2 regions of the Syntrophomonas curvata genome follow, and region 2 is predicted to be linked to the other one. Evidence: riboswitches for the same ligand, from Rfam matches in the RefSeq annotation. Region 2 holds a riboswitch; the other holds the start of a gene.
What was found. A riboswitch is a leader RNA that binds a small molecule or an ion and turns the genes downstream of it on or off. The one in region 2 is predicted to bind cyclic di-AMP.
Positions count from the first base shown of each region.

Region 1: another riboswitch for cyclic di-AMP. It lies ahead of ACU70B_RS05555 (quaternary amine ABC transporter ATP-binding protein); the one in region 2 lies ahead of ACU70B_RS14885 (ABC transporter substrate-binding protein).

Region 1 is NZ_CM129641.1:1,250,520-1,257,997, reverse strand. Features, by position in the region: gene trpS (tryptophan--tRNA ligase) at 1-925, shown strand, start outside; gene ACU70B_RS05565 (glycine betaine ABC transporter substrate-binding protein) at 962-1,858, opposite strand; gene ACU70B_RS05560 (ABC transporter permease) at 1,855-2,715, opposite strand; gene ACU70B_RS05555 (quaternary amine ABC transporter ATP-binding protein) at 2,708-3,904, opposite strand; cyclic di-AMP (ydaO/yuaA leader) riboswitch at 4,196-4,329, opposite strand; gene ACU70B_RS05550 (hypothetical protein) at 4,504-4,692, opposite strand; gene ACU70B_RS05545 (hypothetical protein) at 4,859-5,287, shown strand; gene rbr (rubrerythrin) at 5,335-5,874, shown strand; gene speB (agmatinase) at 5,914-6,780, opposite strand; gene speE (polyamine aminopropyltransferase) at 6,784-7,478, opposite strand, start outside.
Region 2 is NZ_CM129641.1:3,190,270-3,197,747, reverse strand. Features, by position in the region: gene ACU70B_RS14900 (HD domain-containing protein) at 1-902, opposite strand, end outside; gene ACU70B_RS14895 (ABC transporter permease) at 1,060-1,911, opposite strand; gene ACU70B_RS14890 (betaine/proline/choline family ABC transporter ATP-binding protein) at 1,916-2,827, opposite strand; gene ACU70B_RS14885 (ABC transporter substrate-binding protein) at 2,830-3,894, opposite strand; cyclic di-AMP (ydaO/yuaA leader) riboswitch at 4,038-4,177, opposite strand; gene ACU70B_RS14880 (TVP38/TMEM64 family protein) at 4,409-5,017, opposite strand; gene ACU70B_RS14875 (CvpA family protein) at 5,317-5,931, shown strand; gene ACU70B_RS14870 (aminopeptidase) at 6,039-7,478, shown strand.

The DNA of each region.
Region 1 (7,478 bases), 1.3 Mb from region 2:
TGTGGGCAGCCTGGCCAACCGGGTCAAACTGCAGGAAGAATATGAGAGCTATATTATTATTGCCGATGTCCAGGCCCTTACCACCCACTGGGAAAAAGATGATAACCTGAAACGGGACGTATTTCAGATTACCGGCGATTATCTGGCCGCAGGAATTGATCCCGGTCTGTCGACCATTTTTATTCAGAGCATGATCCCGGAAATACATGAATTGACCATGTATTATTCCATGTTCACATCGGTAAACGTTTTGCGCCATAACCCTACGGTAAAGACAGAAGCCGCCCAGCACGGGTTCAGCGATATGACTTACGGTTTTTTGGGGTATCCGGTAAGCCAGGCGGCCGATATCAGTATATTCAAGGCTCATCTGGTGCCGGTAGGGGAAGACCAGATTCCCCATATTGAATTGGCCCGCAAAATAGTACGCCGTTTCAACGACCTCTATAAACCGGTGCTGGTGGAGCCGGAGGTTCTGGTAGGGGATGTGCCGCGGCTGATAGGGCTGGATGGTAAGGCCAAGATGAGCAAAAGTTTAAATAACGCTATATTTTTAGCCGACACTGCCGACGAGGTATGGCAAAAAATCCGTAATGCCGTAACCGACCCGGCCCGTATCCATAAAACTGACCCGGGGCACCCTGAAGTCTGCACGGTCTATGAATACCACCGGGTCTTTAATCCCGAAGAAGCCGGGGAAATCGAAGACGATTGCCGTCATGGCCATATAGGCTGCGTAAACTGCAAAAAGAAACTGAGCGGAAAAATCAACCAGCTGCTGGAACCCATGCGGGAGAGAAGGGAAAAATACGATTATGAAGCCATCCGGGAAATATTGCTGGAAGGAACCAAAAAAGCCCACCGCGTTGCCTTGGATACGATGGCGGAAGTGCGGGAAGCCATGGGCATCAATTACCTTGACTAAAGTAATTTACCCCCGGCCAAGGCCGGGGGTAGCGCCTTATTTATCTTTATATTTATCCGGCAGCCAGCTATTGACCAATTCCGGGTTCTGCTCCACCCACTTCCGGGCCGCCTCTTCACTGTTCCCCATATCCTCGGCCAGCCCCATGGCCGAAGCCAGATCCTCCGGGCTCCAGGCAAAGTTGTCAAACAGGGTATAAGCATCGGGCATGTCTTCCTTCAGGCCTTTTCTCACTATAGTATTAATGGTTTCAGCTTCACCGTAATCCTTCTTGGGGTCATCCAGATACTTGAGGTCCCAGCGGGCAAACTTCCAGTGCGGAGTCCAGCCGGTTACGACTACCCATTTATTATTATCAACAGCCTGTTTCAGTGAAGCTATCATGGTGCCTTCACTGCCTTCGACCAGTTCATACTCCAGGTTATAGTCTTTCAGCGCCGCTTCAGTAGCCTTCATAATGCCGGCGCCGGAATCAATGCCGATTATTTTCCCGTCAAATTTATCCTTTACCGAATTCAGGTCGGCAATGGAATCAACAGCAACATAATCCGGTACTACCAGACCGATTTTAGCCCCTTCCATACTCGGTCCCAAATCCTCCACCTGGTCTTTAACCTGCTTCATGTATTCACCATGAGTTAACGGCAGCCAGGCCGTAAAAACGGCATCGCCTTTTTTATTGGCCAGGCCTTCATACATGGCTGCAGCCGTAACATCCATTATTTCTACATCGTAACCCATCTTGTCTTCCAGGATAACTTTCATGACATGGGTTTCGGCGCTGGCACAGGCCCATTGTACGTAGAGAAGCTTAACCTGCTTGTTTTCCTTATCGGCCTGCTTACCGCCGCCGCTGCCACAACCGGCAATGCTTACGACGGCAAACGCCGTCAGTACTGCCAGAGTGATAATAGATACGGTTCTTTTTTTCATCTTACCTTCTCCTTCCCCGTTGTTTTACCCAGGTTCTGGGTTATACGGTCAAGTATTATCGCCAGAATGACTATGGCTACACCTGCTTCAAACCCCATTCCCATTTTAAGCTGCTGAATGGCTGTCCATACCACACCCCCCAGTCCTTTGGCGCCGATCATGGCGGCTACCACCACCATTGACAGTGAAAGCATGATGCATTGGTTGATCCCCGCCAATATATTGGCTCGCGCCAGAGGTAATTCTATCTTGAACAACATCTGCCAAAAAGTTGAGCCGAAGGACTTCCCCAATTCCTCCAGTTCTTCCGGAACCTGTTTTAAACCTAACTCGGTAAGTCTTATGACCGGAGGCATGGAGAAAACGATAGTGGTCAATACGGCCGGAACTACCCCCAGCCCAAAGAAGGGAATGGCAGGCAGGAGGTATACAAATGCGGGCAGAGTCTGCATAAAATCCAGTACGGGAGCAATAATCCGGTGGGCGGTCCTATTCTTGGCCGCCAGTATCCCCAGCGGAATTCCTATCGATATACACAGAGCTACCGCGCCGATTACCAGAGCCAGGGTTTCCATCGATACTTTCCATAGCCCGATATTGTATATGAACATCAAACCCAATAAAGCAAACAAGGCTATTTTCTTATTGACCAGCCACCAGGCCAACAGGCTGAAAACAATAATCAGCAATTCCGGAGGCAGGCTTATTAAAAAACCCTGCAGCCCCTTGATCAACTCTTCCATTCCGGTGGCAAACGCCTGGGTTGACTCCCCCCATTCCGCCTGCAGGTAATCAATAGAGCGATCCGTCCATTCCGCCAGCGGTATACGCGGAATGCTGTCCATAAGGCTACTCACTGGTTTCCCTCCTTTCCCCGGCCAGACCGGCTATCACTGACCCTCTCACCAGTACTCCTTTCAGGCTGCCGGCCTCGTCAACTACCGCTACCGGCACCTTGGTGCGAGCCAGTACTTCCAGCAGTTCACATAATGGAGTGTCAGGCAAAGCTACGGGACCATCCTTGTTTATAATCATATCTAATTCTCTGATTCCCTGATGCGCAATCCGGGAAGCATCATCCGCATTGACATAACCCAGCAGCTTGCCCCCACGGTCGGTAACAAACAAGGACGACATCCCGAATCTTTCCATAATGTGTAAAGCGGTCATGGGGCCGTCTTTGGGATAAACCACATTCCGGGCCCTCACCATTACCGATGCTGCGGTCAAAGCCCTGGAGTAGTTGACGTTTTCGACAAAACGGGCCACATATTCGGTGGCGGGAGATAATAATATATCCTCCGGCTGTCCCATCTGAACAATTGTACCATCCTTCATCAGGGCAATCCGGTCCCCTATCTTAAGGGCTTCATCCAAATCATGGGTAATAAAGACAATGGTCTTCTGCAGTTTTTTTTGGATCTCCAGCAATTCATCCTGCATTTCCTGTCTGATCAAAGGATCCAGGGCACTGAAAGGCTCATCCAGCAATAAAATATCCGGGTCGGTAGCCAGAGCCCGGGCTATCCCCACTCGTTGCTGCATACCGCCGCTGAGGCCGGCCGGATAAGAGTCCTCCCAGCCTTTAAGCCCTACCATTTCAATGGCCTGCAGTGACCTTTGCTCGCGTTCAGCCCGTGCTATTCCCTGTATCTCCAGGCCGTAACCAACATTGCCGAGGACGGTACGATGAGGTAAGAGTGCAAAACGCTGAAAGACCATACCCATCTTCTTGCGGCGCAGTTCTTCAAGCGAGTGCCTGGACATTCCCGTAAGCTCATGACCATCGATAAAGATTTTGCCGGCCGTGGCACTAATCAAACCGTTAAGGCAACGTAATAAGGTCGACTTGCCACTGCCTGAAAGCCCCATAATCACAAAGCTTTCCCCCGGTTCAATGTGAAAACTGACATCCCTGATTCCTACCACCTGGCGGGTTTTTCTTTTAATCGTGTTATTATCCTGACCCTGTTGCAGAAGTTTAAGCGCCTTGTTTGCATCTGCGCCATAAATCTTGGTTAGATGTTCTACCTTGATTATTTCCACAAATAATCCCCCCTTTACTGATTAGGCAAGCAGCAGGCAGGCAATAGACCAGTGTGCGGCCATTCCCGGAAGCGAAGCCTTCAAGCAATCGCAGGACAGCATCTGCAGAAAATCGAACCGGGATTTTCCCATCGTATTTTAAGATATGGCAATAGAGGTCTGGTGCTGATAAAAACCAACATTCAGCCTTAAGCAGGCAACACTATATGGCATATTAAAACGAGAGGATTCATGATCGTAGGGATAACCTTCGGAGGTGAAAATAATTTGAAGAAGGTAAATATATCCCCATTCTCCCCTTTCTGCTGCTTACGGGGTTAGCTGCCGGATTCGGGTCCAGGGCGACCCTACCAGTTTGATCTGGATTCACCCCAATAAACGGTTCCCCCGCTCCTGGTAATACCAGGATTAAGCCTGAGAATGGCAATCGCCGTTCCATAGGAGTATATAATTGTTTATTTATTAAGTATAACCTTGAGAGTCCTTTTTCTCAAACCGCGAAAAAAAGTCTATTTTGTTCTGATATATCCTCAGAAGCAGTAAGGCTCATATTAATGGCATTCTCCTTGATATAACCGGTTTTCCTGTCATGCCTGTAATCAATTGCCGGTGAAGAACCGGGTTATTCTCTCCCCCAAGTCGAACAGGTCCAGGGCCAAAGCCAGTATTATAGCCATAACCAGCATACCCAGGAGGTTGTATCTTAATCTCTGCTGTTCGATTCTCCTGCGCTCGGCTTCACCTTGCACCCGGTCTCTTTTCCTCCGGGAATAATACTTGTACCCCATACCTTTACCTCCATTAATCCTTGTACCGCAGCTTTATTGTATATTATAAATCTATAAATATTTTTTCCACGCTCCAGGGTGAATACTATTTTAAGATGAGAACTGTTTTTTTTGCTGTTAATAATGTAGAATTTAATACTAATAGTGCATTAAGGAGTGGATAAACATGCAGGATATCCCGGCATTCCAACTCAAGTTCCTGGGACAGGAGGAGCACTTGCTGCTGCCCAATGTCACATCTATCAAAGTAGTCCAGCACCTGTATGACGTTTTGTTTCAATATGCAATAACTCCGGCAGAAGAAGAAAAGCTGCAATCGTTCATAGGATTAATGGAAGCCCATATCAAAAGTAAACCCCGAGCGCCGTTTTCCATGCCTGTATCGAACCTGGCCTTTCTGGACGAAGGTCTGCAGGAGTTGAAATTACTTAATTGGATGCAGCTCAAGGCTTCGGTATTTGAAATCATTCCTGACGGTAATGATGACGACGGACTGGAAAAAATCCTGGAATTATTGGAGTCTGTATGTACCTTTAACCGCCAGGAGCAAAGCAACCTTATCTATGTCTATCCCCAAGGGTTAACTGTTTATTGATCACCTGCGGGTGATTAATATAAATATAAAGCAAGGAGGCAATCAGGATGAGCTTAAAAGGTTCCAAAACTGAAGAAAACCTGTGGACAGCGTTCTCAGGTGAATCCCAGGCGCGCAACAAGTATACTTACTTTGCCAGTCAGGCGGACAAGGAAGGATTCAAGCAAATTGCCGCCATATTTACCGAGACCGCCGATAACGAGAAAGAACATGCCAAACGGCTCTTTAAGTTAGCGCTCGGAGGTTCTGTCCCTCCAACCGTCGAAAATCTTCTCAGTGCAGCCGAAGGTGAAAATGAAGAACATACCAGTATGTACCCTGAATTTGAAAAAATCGCCCGTGAAGAAGGTTTTAATGAAATCGCCGACATATTTAAGGAAATTGCCGAAGTAGAAGAAGAACATGAAAAACGGTTTAGAAAACTGCTGCAAAATATCAAGGATGGCGCCGTTTTCAAAAAGGATAAGCCCGTCAAATGGAAGTGCCGTAACTGCGGTTATGTACATGAAGGTACGGAAGCCCCGGATCGCTGCCCGGCCTGTGATCACCCCCAGAGCTATTACGAAGTAATGGCCGAGAATTACTAGGAAAAAGCGTCTGCCCGATCAGGCAGACGCTTTTATATATTAATAGGCCAGCAGGGCCTCACGCAGTATTTTGGCCCCCAGTATGGAAGTATTATCTCCCTTTTCATATGGTGGAGAAATCTCCACCATATCGAAACCCACAACCTTAAGCTCACCCAAACGATGCAAGGCCTGCAGCAATTCCCGGCTTGATATGCCGCCAGCCTCCGGAGTTCCGGTGCCCGGTGCAAAAGCCGGGTCCAAAATATCGATGTCGAGGCTCAGGTAAACGGGGCGGCCGCCTATCTTATCCATAACTTCATCCACCGCACCCAGCAAGCTGTCCAGGTACAGATTGGTCCTGGATGCGGCAAACTTGAGCTCATCCCGGGTGGCGGAGCGAATACCCAACTGGTAAAGGTTCCTGTCTCCTATCTCCTCCACCACATGGCGCATAACCGTAGCATGGGACAGGGTCTCACCCAGGTAATCAGTACGCAAATCGGCATGGGCGTCCATCTGTATCACTACCAGATCAGAATATTGCTGGTGGTAAGCTTTTATCAAGGGCAGTGACACCAGATGCTCCCCGCCAACAGCAAACACCTTTTTCCTATCTTTGACCAGACCCCGGCTTACCTCCTCGATACGCCGCAGGCTTTCACCTACATTGCCGAAGGGTATGATTATATCCCCGGCATCATAAAAACAAATCTCCTCCAGGGATTTATCCTGGTAGATACTATACTCTTCCACACTTTCTGATACTTCGCGCACCCGGTAGGGTGCCAGCCTGGTGCCCGGCCGGAAGCTGGTGGTGGCATCCATGGGTATGCCTATGATAACTTTGGCGGACTGCTCATAGTCCCTGCTGCTGGCCATAAAACTGGCCTTTTCCTCTAACAGTTCTCTAAAATCCCCGCCCATAATCTACTTATCTCCTATGAGGTTTCGGACAAAAGCCGGCAGCTTAAAGGCAGCTTGGTGAATTTCCGATGTATAGTATTTATACTCCAATTTACCGGTACAAAACGGCACTTCCGGGTCGTAGCGCTTAGAGCCCACCGTAAAGCTCCACAGGCCGCTGGGGTAGGTGGGGACGGCAGCTAAATACAGCTTGGTAATGGGAAAAGATTGCTTAATTCCACCATAGGCCATTTTAATCACATCTCCATTAAAAAACGGGGATTCGCTCTGCACCACTAACATGCCGTCATCCTTTAAGGCTTTGGCAACGCTGGCGTAAAAGGCAGGAGAAAACAGCTCCTGGGCTGGCCCTACGGGCTCGGTTGAATCTACTATGACTACATCAAAGGTATCAGCATGCTCCTTGATAAACTGAATACCGTCAGCCACGATAAGCTGAGCCTTGGTGGCGCTAAAAGAACAGGAATGATCCGGGAAAAAATCCCGGGATGCCTGAATTACCCGTTCATCTATTTCCGCGAGAGTACCACATTCAACCGCAGGGTGGCGTACCACCTCTCTTAAGGCGCCGCCGTCCCCTCCCCCGATGACCAGAACATTCTTGGGCCGAGGGTGAGCGTTAAGGGCAATCATGGTTATCATCTCATGGTAGACAAACTCGTCCTTTTCGGTGGTCTGTACCATACCGTCCAGAAGCA
Region 2 (7,478 bases):
AGAACCCGGTGAGTATGTGACAGACCGTGGATACCATAGGGATTATGGAAATATTTATCCGCCAGGAGAGAAGAGCAGCTTTCGTAAAGCTTTATAATACCCGTTCTTTCCAATTCCGGCTTGAGCCCGGCCAGGCTCATAAATTTCATTTCTTCAATATCTTGGGCATCTCCCGGAAAACAGATAAGCTCTTTTTCGTTGCGATACTTGATGCTGGCAACCACTTTTTCCCGGGGTATTTTGCCCTTAAAAACCTTCCCCCCTTGCCAATGGTAGGCATAGCAGATGGCGGTATTGATGTCAGTAGTCCAGGATGATGCCCGGGCTGCCGGGCTGTTTACCCCGTGCCCCCGGTAAACGTCTACGTAGCCCTGCTCATCAGTTGGCAAGGTTAACTCCTGATTTCTGCAGGCCTGAATCTGATGGATGAGCTCAGGACTGAAATCCTCCAGTTTAAGCCGCAAACGGGAAAAGATATACCAGAAGAGGCGGTATTTCTGTTCCTCCGGGATTGTGGGGAAAAGCTGCAGATATACCTCCAGGGCTATTCTTTTATCAATCAGGGCGAACAGGGAGATAAAGTCCCCTTTTTGCAGGCAGGCCTGCAGACGGGAGGTTTCAAAATCAATAGCCCGGGCTATGTCCATGGCCTCCAGGGTTGGGGCATTGAATGCCGGGATGTCTATAAGCACCAAATCACGGTAGTAGACGAACCAGGAAAAGGGGGCAAATTTATTAAAGTAAAAATCAGCGATGTCTGTACCCTGACTGGTCAGGAAATCCCTGCTTTCCTCGTAGCGGAATCTTTTGGGGCGAAAGGGCATCTGGGCTATTTCGCTCACCGGACGCAGGGCTACACTGAATAAAAGCAGCGGGTTTAACAACAGTTCGCTAATGTTCACCGGAAGCACTCCTATTATAATGTTGGTTCAAGACGGCTAAATCAACTGCAGTAGAAGGGACTAACAGAACCATACGGTTATTATACAATATATGTAATTGTTGTGAAAAACTCTTTACCCCCGATATAGCCATCAAGACTCTAACAGCGATACGACACTAATTGCGGGGACTTTCCCATTTGCTCACTGCACTCTGGCTTAAACGGTCAATTATTATGGCCAGCACTACTATGGCCCAGCCAGCTTCAAATCCCCGACCTACATCAACGCGGTTAACCGCTAAAAGAACTTCTTCGCCCAATCCGCCGGCGGCTACCATACTGCAGATAACTACCATGGACAAGGCCATCATGGTAGTCTGGTTAACTCCCGCCAGTATTGATGGCATGGCCAGGGGAAAACGCACTTCCCGCATCAACTGCCAGGGGGTAGCCCCAAACGCTATGGCAGCCTCCTGGATGGTCGCGGAGACCTGTCTGATTCCCAGGTTGGTAAGCCGCTGCACCGGGGGAATAGCATAAATGAAAGTAGCCACAATAGCGGGCACCTTACCCAGGTCAAAAAACATCATGGCGGGAATCAAATAGACCATACTGGGCATAGTCTGCATGGCATCCAGTACCGGAGTAAAAATGGCGTTAATCCGGTCGGAAATGCCCATGGCTATACCCAGGGGAACCCCTATAGCCAGGGATAGCAGTACTGATACCATTACTATGGAAAGGGTTTCCATGGCAATGGACCAGAGACCGAACATACCAATAGTAAACATTAGCAGCCCTGGTAGTAAGGTCTTTATAACATTATGGGTTAAGCGCCAGGCCAGCAGGGTGACAATAATAATCCACACCCACCAGGGAACACCCAGCAGGAGTGCTTCAACATTAATGAGCAGACTCCGCATACTGCTGGCAAAAGCATCAAATGCCGGGCTGAAGGTACGATAAAGCCAATCAATAAAGTCATTAACATAAGGTCCAACATGAAAATTAAATTGTGGGGGAAACAAGTTTTCACCTCCCGGAACCGACCGCCTTTTTTGCCTTTACCCCGATAGCAGGTATCGTGTTTACAGGGCTTTTTTTGTCGGTGCTTTCTCTTATCAAAGATATTTTCTGTTCGTTCTGTACGAAGCGCTGTACATATTCATCAGCTGGATTCATTACAATATCGCGGGGGCGGCCTTCCTGAACGAACGTCCCCTCTTTCATCACTGCCATGCGGTCGCCCAGGCGCAGGGCTTCATTAAGGTCATGGGTGACAAAAACCATAGTTTTATGCAGCTCTTTTTGTAAGCGCAGGAGTTCATCCTGCATTTCCCTTCTTATCAAGGGGTCCAGACCGCTAAAAGGTTCGTCCAGTAAGAGCAAATCGGCATCTTGTACCAGGGCCCGGGCAATTCCTACTCTTTGTTGCATACCCCCGGAAAGCTGGGCGGGGTAATGATTTTCCCAATCCCGCAGCCCTACTTTTTCGAGAGCCTGCCGGGCTCGAGTTTCTCTTTCCCGTCGCTCCATTCCCCGTAGCTTGAGTCCAAAGGCAGCGTTTTCCAGTACCGTTCGGTGCGGTAGAAGCCCGTAATGCTGAAAAACCATGGCCACCCGGGTGCGGCGAAATTCCGTCAGATGTTGCCGGTCCATGGCCGTTACATCCTGCCCTTCAACCAATATCTGCCCGTAATCAGGTTCAATCAGGCGCAGAAGACAGCGAATCAAGGTGGACTTACCGCTGCCGGAAAGCCCCATGACAACATAAACTTCACCTTCTGGCAGCCTGAAAGAGACATCACGGACAGCTACTACCTGGCCTTCCGCCTCCGTGTCACCTGAACCGGATAAATAATCCTCCATATTAAAGGGACTGTCATTATCCCCAAAAACTTTCCAGAGATGCTTTACTTCCATCAGATAACCACTGCTTTCCATAATTAATTCACCTCTTTTAGCGCTTCGGCGACTTTTTGGGCTGCATCCTGCGGAATCCATGATTTCCATACCTCGGGATATTGCTTTAAGAAGTAAATAGCAGCAGCCTCAGCATTGCCGTTATTATCATTCATATAAGCCGTGATATCATTATTCTGCTGCAAAGAGGTAGAGTAGTTTGTCAGAAAAGCTACTATTTCAGGTGATTTATTTTCCAGCTTGCTGTTAATGCCGATAAGAACTTCAGCGTTAGGAAAGGCGCAACCACGATTACTGTCCCAGGTAGCCTGATCGAACTCTGGTTCCTGCAGCAGAGTCATGTCCAGCTTACCCATCACCCAGGTAGGTTCCCAGTAGTATCCCAGCCAGGGTTTGCCTTTTTCGTAGGCTGATACCATGGAGGTAGCCAGAGCAGTGTCAGAGCCGGTGCTGAAGACATTAAAGGCTGTATCCAGACCGTAAACTTTCATTTTTTCCTGGTTATAATCAGTTACGGCCCATCCCGGGGGGCTGTTATGAAAGCGGCCTTTATTAGGGACTTCAGGGTCTTTGAACAATTCCCGGTACCGGGGCAAATCACTTACCGATTTGAGGTCAGGGGCAGCCGGTTCAATGCCGCGTTTAGGGTCACCCTTGATCATATAGGTAGGGACATACCATCCCTGGGGAGCATCGGGATAATTTATACCCAGGTTTTTAACCGTGCCGTCGGCCAGTACCTTGTCCCATGCTTCCGGGAAGTTGTCGGCCCAAACCTCCATATAAATATCGATACTGCCTTTGCTCAAGCCCTGCAACAGAGGCAGGGAATCGCCAAACAGGTACTCACAGGGGGGATAATCATAGCCATGTTCAATTATAAAGCCTGCTATGCGATTATGGACTTGTACGCTATCCCAGGTAACGTCGGCCAACACCAACACCGGTTTATCCGAGTCGGCATTATTGCCTCCGGTAGACGTACTGCCTCCCCCACACCCGGCTCCAAGCAGGGTGAACAGAAGGACAGCAACCAATGACCAGCTTGCTGGCCGGAACCGTTGCAGGTAATATTTAATTGTGCTCATCAATGAAACCTCCTCACCGGCAGGACACTTTGCGGTGAAGCATGAAGGGAACCATAAATAGTTAAATGCCTTAAATGCATTTAAGCAATAAGGTTAATAGACGATTACAATTGGTTATTTTGCTTGGTTTTCCGATGGATAAAACCAAAGACCCGTATCGCCTGCGAGGTTAGCTGTCGGACTCGGATCCGGGTTGACCCTATTCCGCCCCTGCCCCGGACAGAAATTCGCCCCCCAAAAAGATGGTTCCCCCGCGTCTTCAAGACTTCGGCGCCTACCCAAAAATTTATACTTGTACAATACCTTATATGTAATTGAAGCGACTGTCAATATTGGCATTTGCTTCTAATGCATAGTAATATGCACTATATTGCGATTAGAGGGAATTAGGGAGGGGATAGTAAGAATTACTGTCCGAACAGCAGGCGATTATGTTGGGGGCTTAATCTATTCGTACAAAACCCTTGGCAGGGAAGCGTATTTTTATATTAACCGATAGCATACATTGATAATTTCAGGAGGATGAGCGTGTGGGCAGGTGGAGGCGGCTCTTCTTGCGCATGTAGCGCCCGACTCCAGCCAGAACCAGGATGGCCGCCAGTATACCCAGAGTCAATTTAATATCACGGGTCTGGAAGAGGCAAATGCCCAGACCGGTATAGAGAACCGCAGATGGTATTTTGCCAATAGCCGAAGAAAAGAAAAAATTCCAGAAGGAAACGCCTCCCAGGGCAGCAGCTACATTTATGATAGGCGTAGGTACCACCGGGATAATGCGGGCAACAACTATGGTCCAGAAAGCCATTTCCGCATCCATTTTTTTTAGGTCATAACCCAGGCGGCTTTTTATTTTGTTTTGGGCCCAGTCTCCGGCGATCAGTTTACAAATCCAATAGGCCAGGCAAGCCCCCGTCAGGGCCCCGAGCCAGGATAATATAAAGCCCATTTTAAAACCGAACAGCAACCCTCCGGCAACGGCCAGGACTATGTAAGGGAATACAGGCAGGGCAGCCTGTATCGTAAATAGCAAAAAAGCCACTAATGGAGCCAGCATGCCGAAAGCCCGAATATAATTTATTACCATGGCTACGCTTAAATCACTGACACTCTGAAAAAAATCCATTTCTATCCCCCTATTTAAGGCTAAGATTATCATAATAACCGTGAGATAATTTGGACCGTAACCTATTATTATCTACGGAGATAACCGGTATAAATTTCAGGAGAAGATAATTCTTCAGGTTAGATTATAGGTATCCCAATACTTTCAAAATAGCAAGCCGGCAGCCTTTTGTCAAGAACGGGGCGGTGTTTCCGACCTGGCGCTGAAAAAATTCACCTTACCATGGAACGGGCAAGCAATATGCCGCTTAATGCGCAGCTATGCTATAATATGGATAATCTAAAATCGTGGGGGACGATATGCAGCTTAATGTACTTGATTACCTTATTATAGCTGTGTTGCTGTTAAGTGCCCTGGCTGGCTTAAGGAAAGGCCTTTTTAATGTAGTAGGCGGCCTTGCGGGAGTATTAATAGGGCTGCTGGCCGCTATTGCCTTCCACCGGGAACTGACCCAATATCTCGAGAAGACTTTAGGTGTTAATACTCTATTGGTCGGGTTTTTACGAGAAAAGCTTCCCTTACCTGTTCTTGACCCCGGTCTGATAAAAGTATTGGGCTATGCTCCTCAATGGGCAGATCCGGCATCATATCTGGCGACGACACTTTTTACCGCCTTGTCATTCCTGCTGATTCTTCTGCTGGGGAGCAAGCTTGTACAGGCAATCTGCCAATTGCTGGATAGCCTGTTTGCCCATGGTATACTGTCTGGAGTCAACCGGAGCCTGGGAATGGGTCTTTTATTGCTTAAGAATCTGGTAATATTAGCGGTATTGGCTGGTATCCTGCTTTCTCCCCTGGAGTTGGCAGCCCAGATGGGTATGTCAGGGGCATTCTTTGTTACTCAGTATATGCATAATTCGCTTTTATTAGAGCCCCTTTTAAAGTTGTTTACGCATCTGAAAAGCCTGTTTTGAACAAACCGCGGTCCCGTCAGAAATCCGGGACGAGCATGAACTAGCGTATAAGCCGCTTGGAGCATAGGGTAATCTAATTTTAAATAACAATGAGGAGGTTGATTCCATTGGCTGATAAAAAGGAAGGGTTGAAACGTAATGCCTGGATGCGTTTGGATGATCAGACGTTAGCCCAGGTCTATAAATTCAATGCAGGGTATATTGATTTTCTCAGCTCGGTCAAGACGGAGCGGGAGGCCGTGGATTATATTGTTGATAGCGCCCGGCGGAACGGTTTTACGGACTTAAACCAGGTTCAGGAGTTGAAACCGGGGCAAAAGTTAATAATCACCGAAAAGGGTAAAATATGCGGGCTGCTGGTAATCGGCAAACGCCTTCTGGAAGAGGGTATTAACCTGGTTGCTTCTCATATCGATTCCCCCCGGCTGGATCTCAAGGCCCGGCCCGTGTATGAGGCTGACGGCCTGGCTCTGCTTAAGACCCATTACTATGGCGGCATCAAAAAGTACCAGTGGGTGTCCATGCCTCTGGCCCTGCATGGGATAGTAATTAAAAAGGACGGGCAGAAGGCAGAGATATGCATAGGAGAAAAGGAAGATGACCCGGTATTTACCATAGCCGACCTCCTGCCGCATCTGGCCAAGGAGCAAATGGAGAAGAAGGCAGCGGAAGCAGTAAGCGGCGAAAGCCTCAATGCTATGGCTGCAAGTATTCCTCTGAAGGACGAGGACAGCGAAAATATTAAAAAATATTTTATGCAATTGCTAAAAGAAAGTTATGATATAGAAGAAGACGATTTTACCAGTGCGGAGCTGGAACTGGTTCCCGCCTATGCCGCCCGCGAGGTTGGGTTGGATCGGAGCATGGTAGGGGCTTACGGTCAGGACGACAGGGTAAGTGCCTATACCTCTTTGCAGGCGATACTGGAAGTGGATAAACCGGAGAGAACGGCGCTGTGTCTGTTTGTGGATAAAGAGGAGATTGGCAGCACCGGCAACACCGGTTTGCAATCGCTGCTGATAGAGAATATAATGGCCGAGGTTATGCATAAAGCCGGACAGCATGATTACTTCATGTTGCGCAAGAGCCTGGCTGCTTCCTATGCTCTGTCGGCGGATGTAAACGCTGCGGTAGACCCTAATTATCCGGAAGTATTTGAGAAGATGAACTGCAGCTTCCTTTCCCAGGGAGTTGTATTGACCAAATACACTGGTTCGCGGGGGAAAGCGGAATCCAATGATGCCAACCCTGAATTTTTGGGAGCTATGCGGGCCTTGTTTGACCGCCATGATGTAGTCTGGCAAGTAGGCGAGCTAGGCAAGGTAGATCTGGGTGGTGGCGGCACCGTAGCCCGCTATATGGCCTACTACGGCATGGAAGTGGTAGACTGCGGCGTGGCCGTTATGGGGATGCATTCACCTTTTGAAGTGGTCAGCAAGGCTGATGTTTATATGGCCTACAAGGCTTACCGGGCTTTTATGCAGGAGTTTGGCGCAATTCCCCAGCCGGCAGCCCGCAAAAAACGGGCCAGTCGGAAAAAAATATAA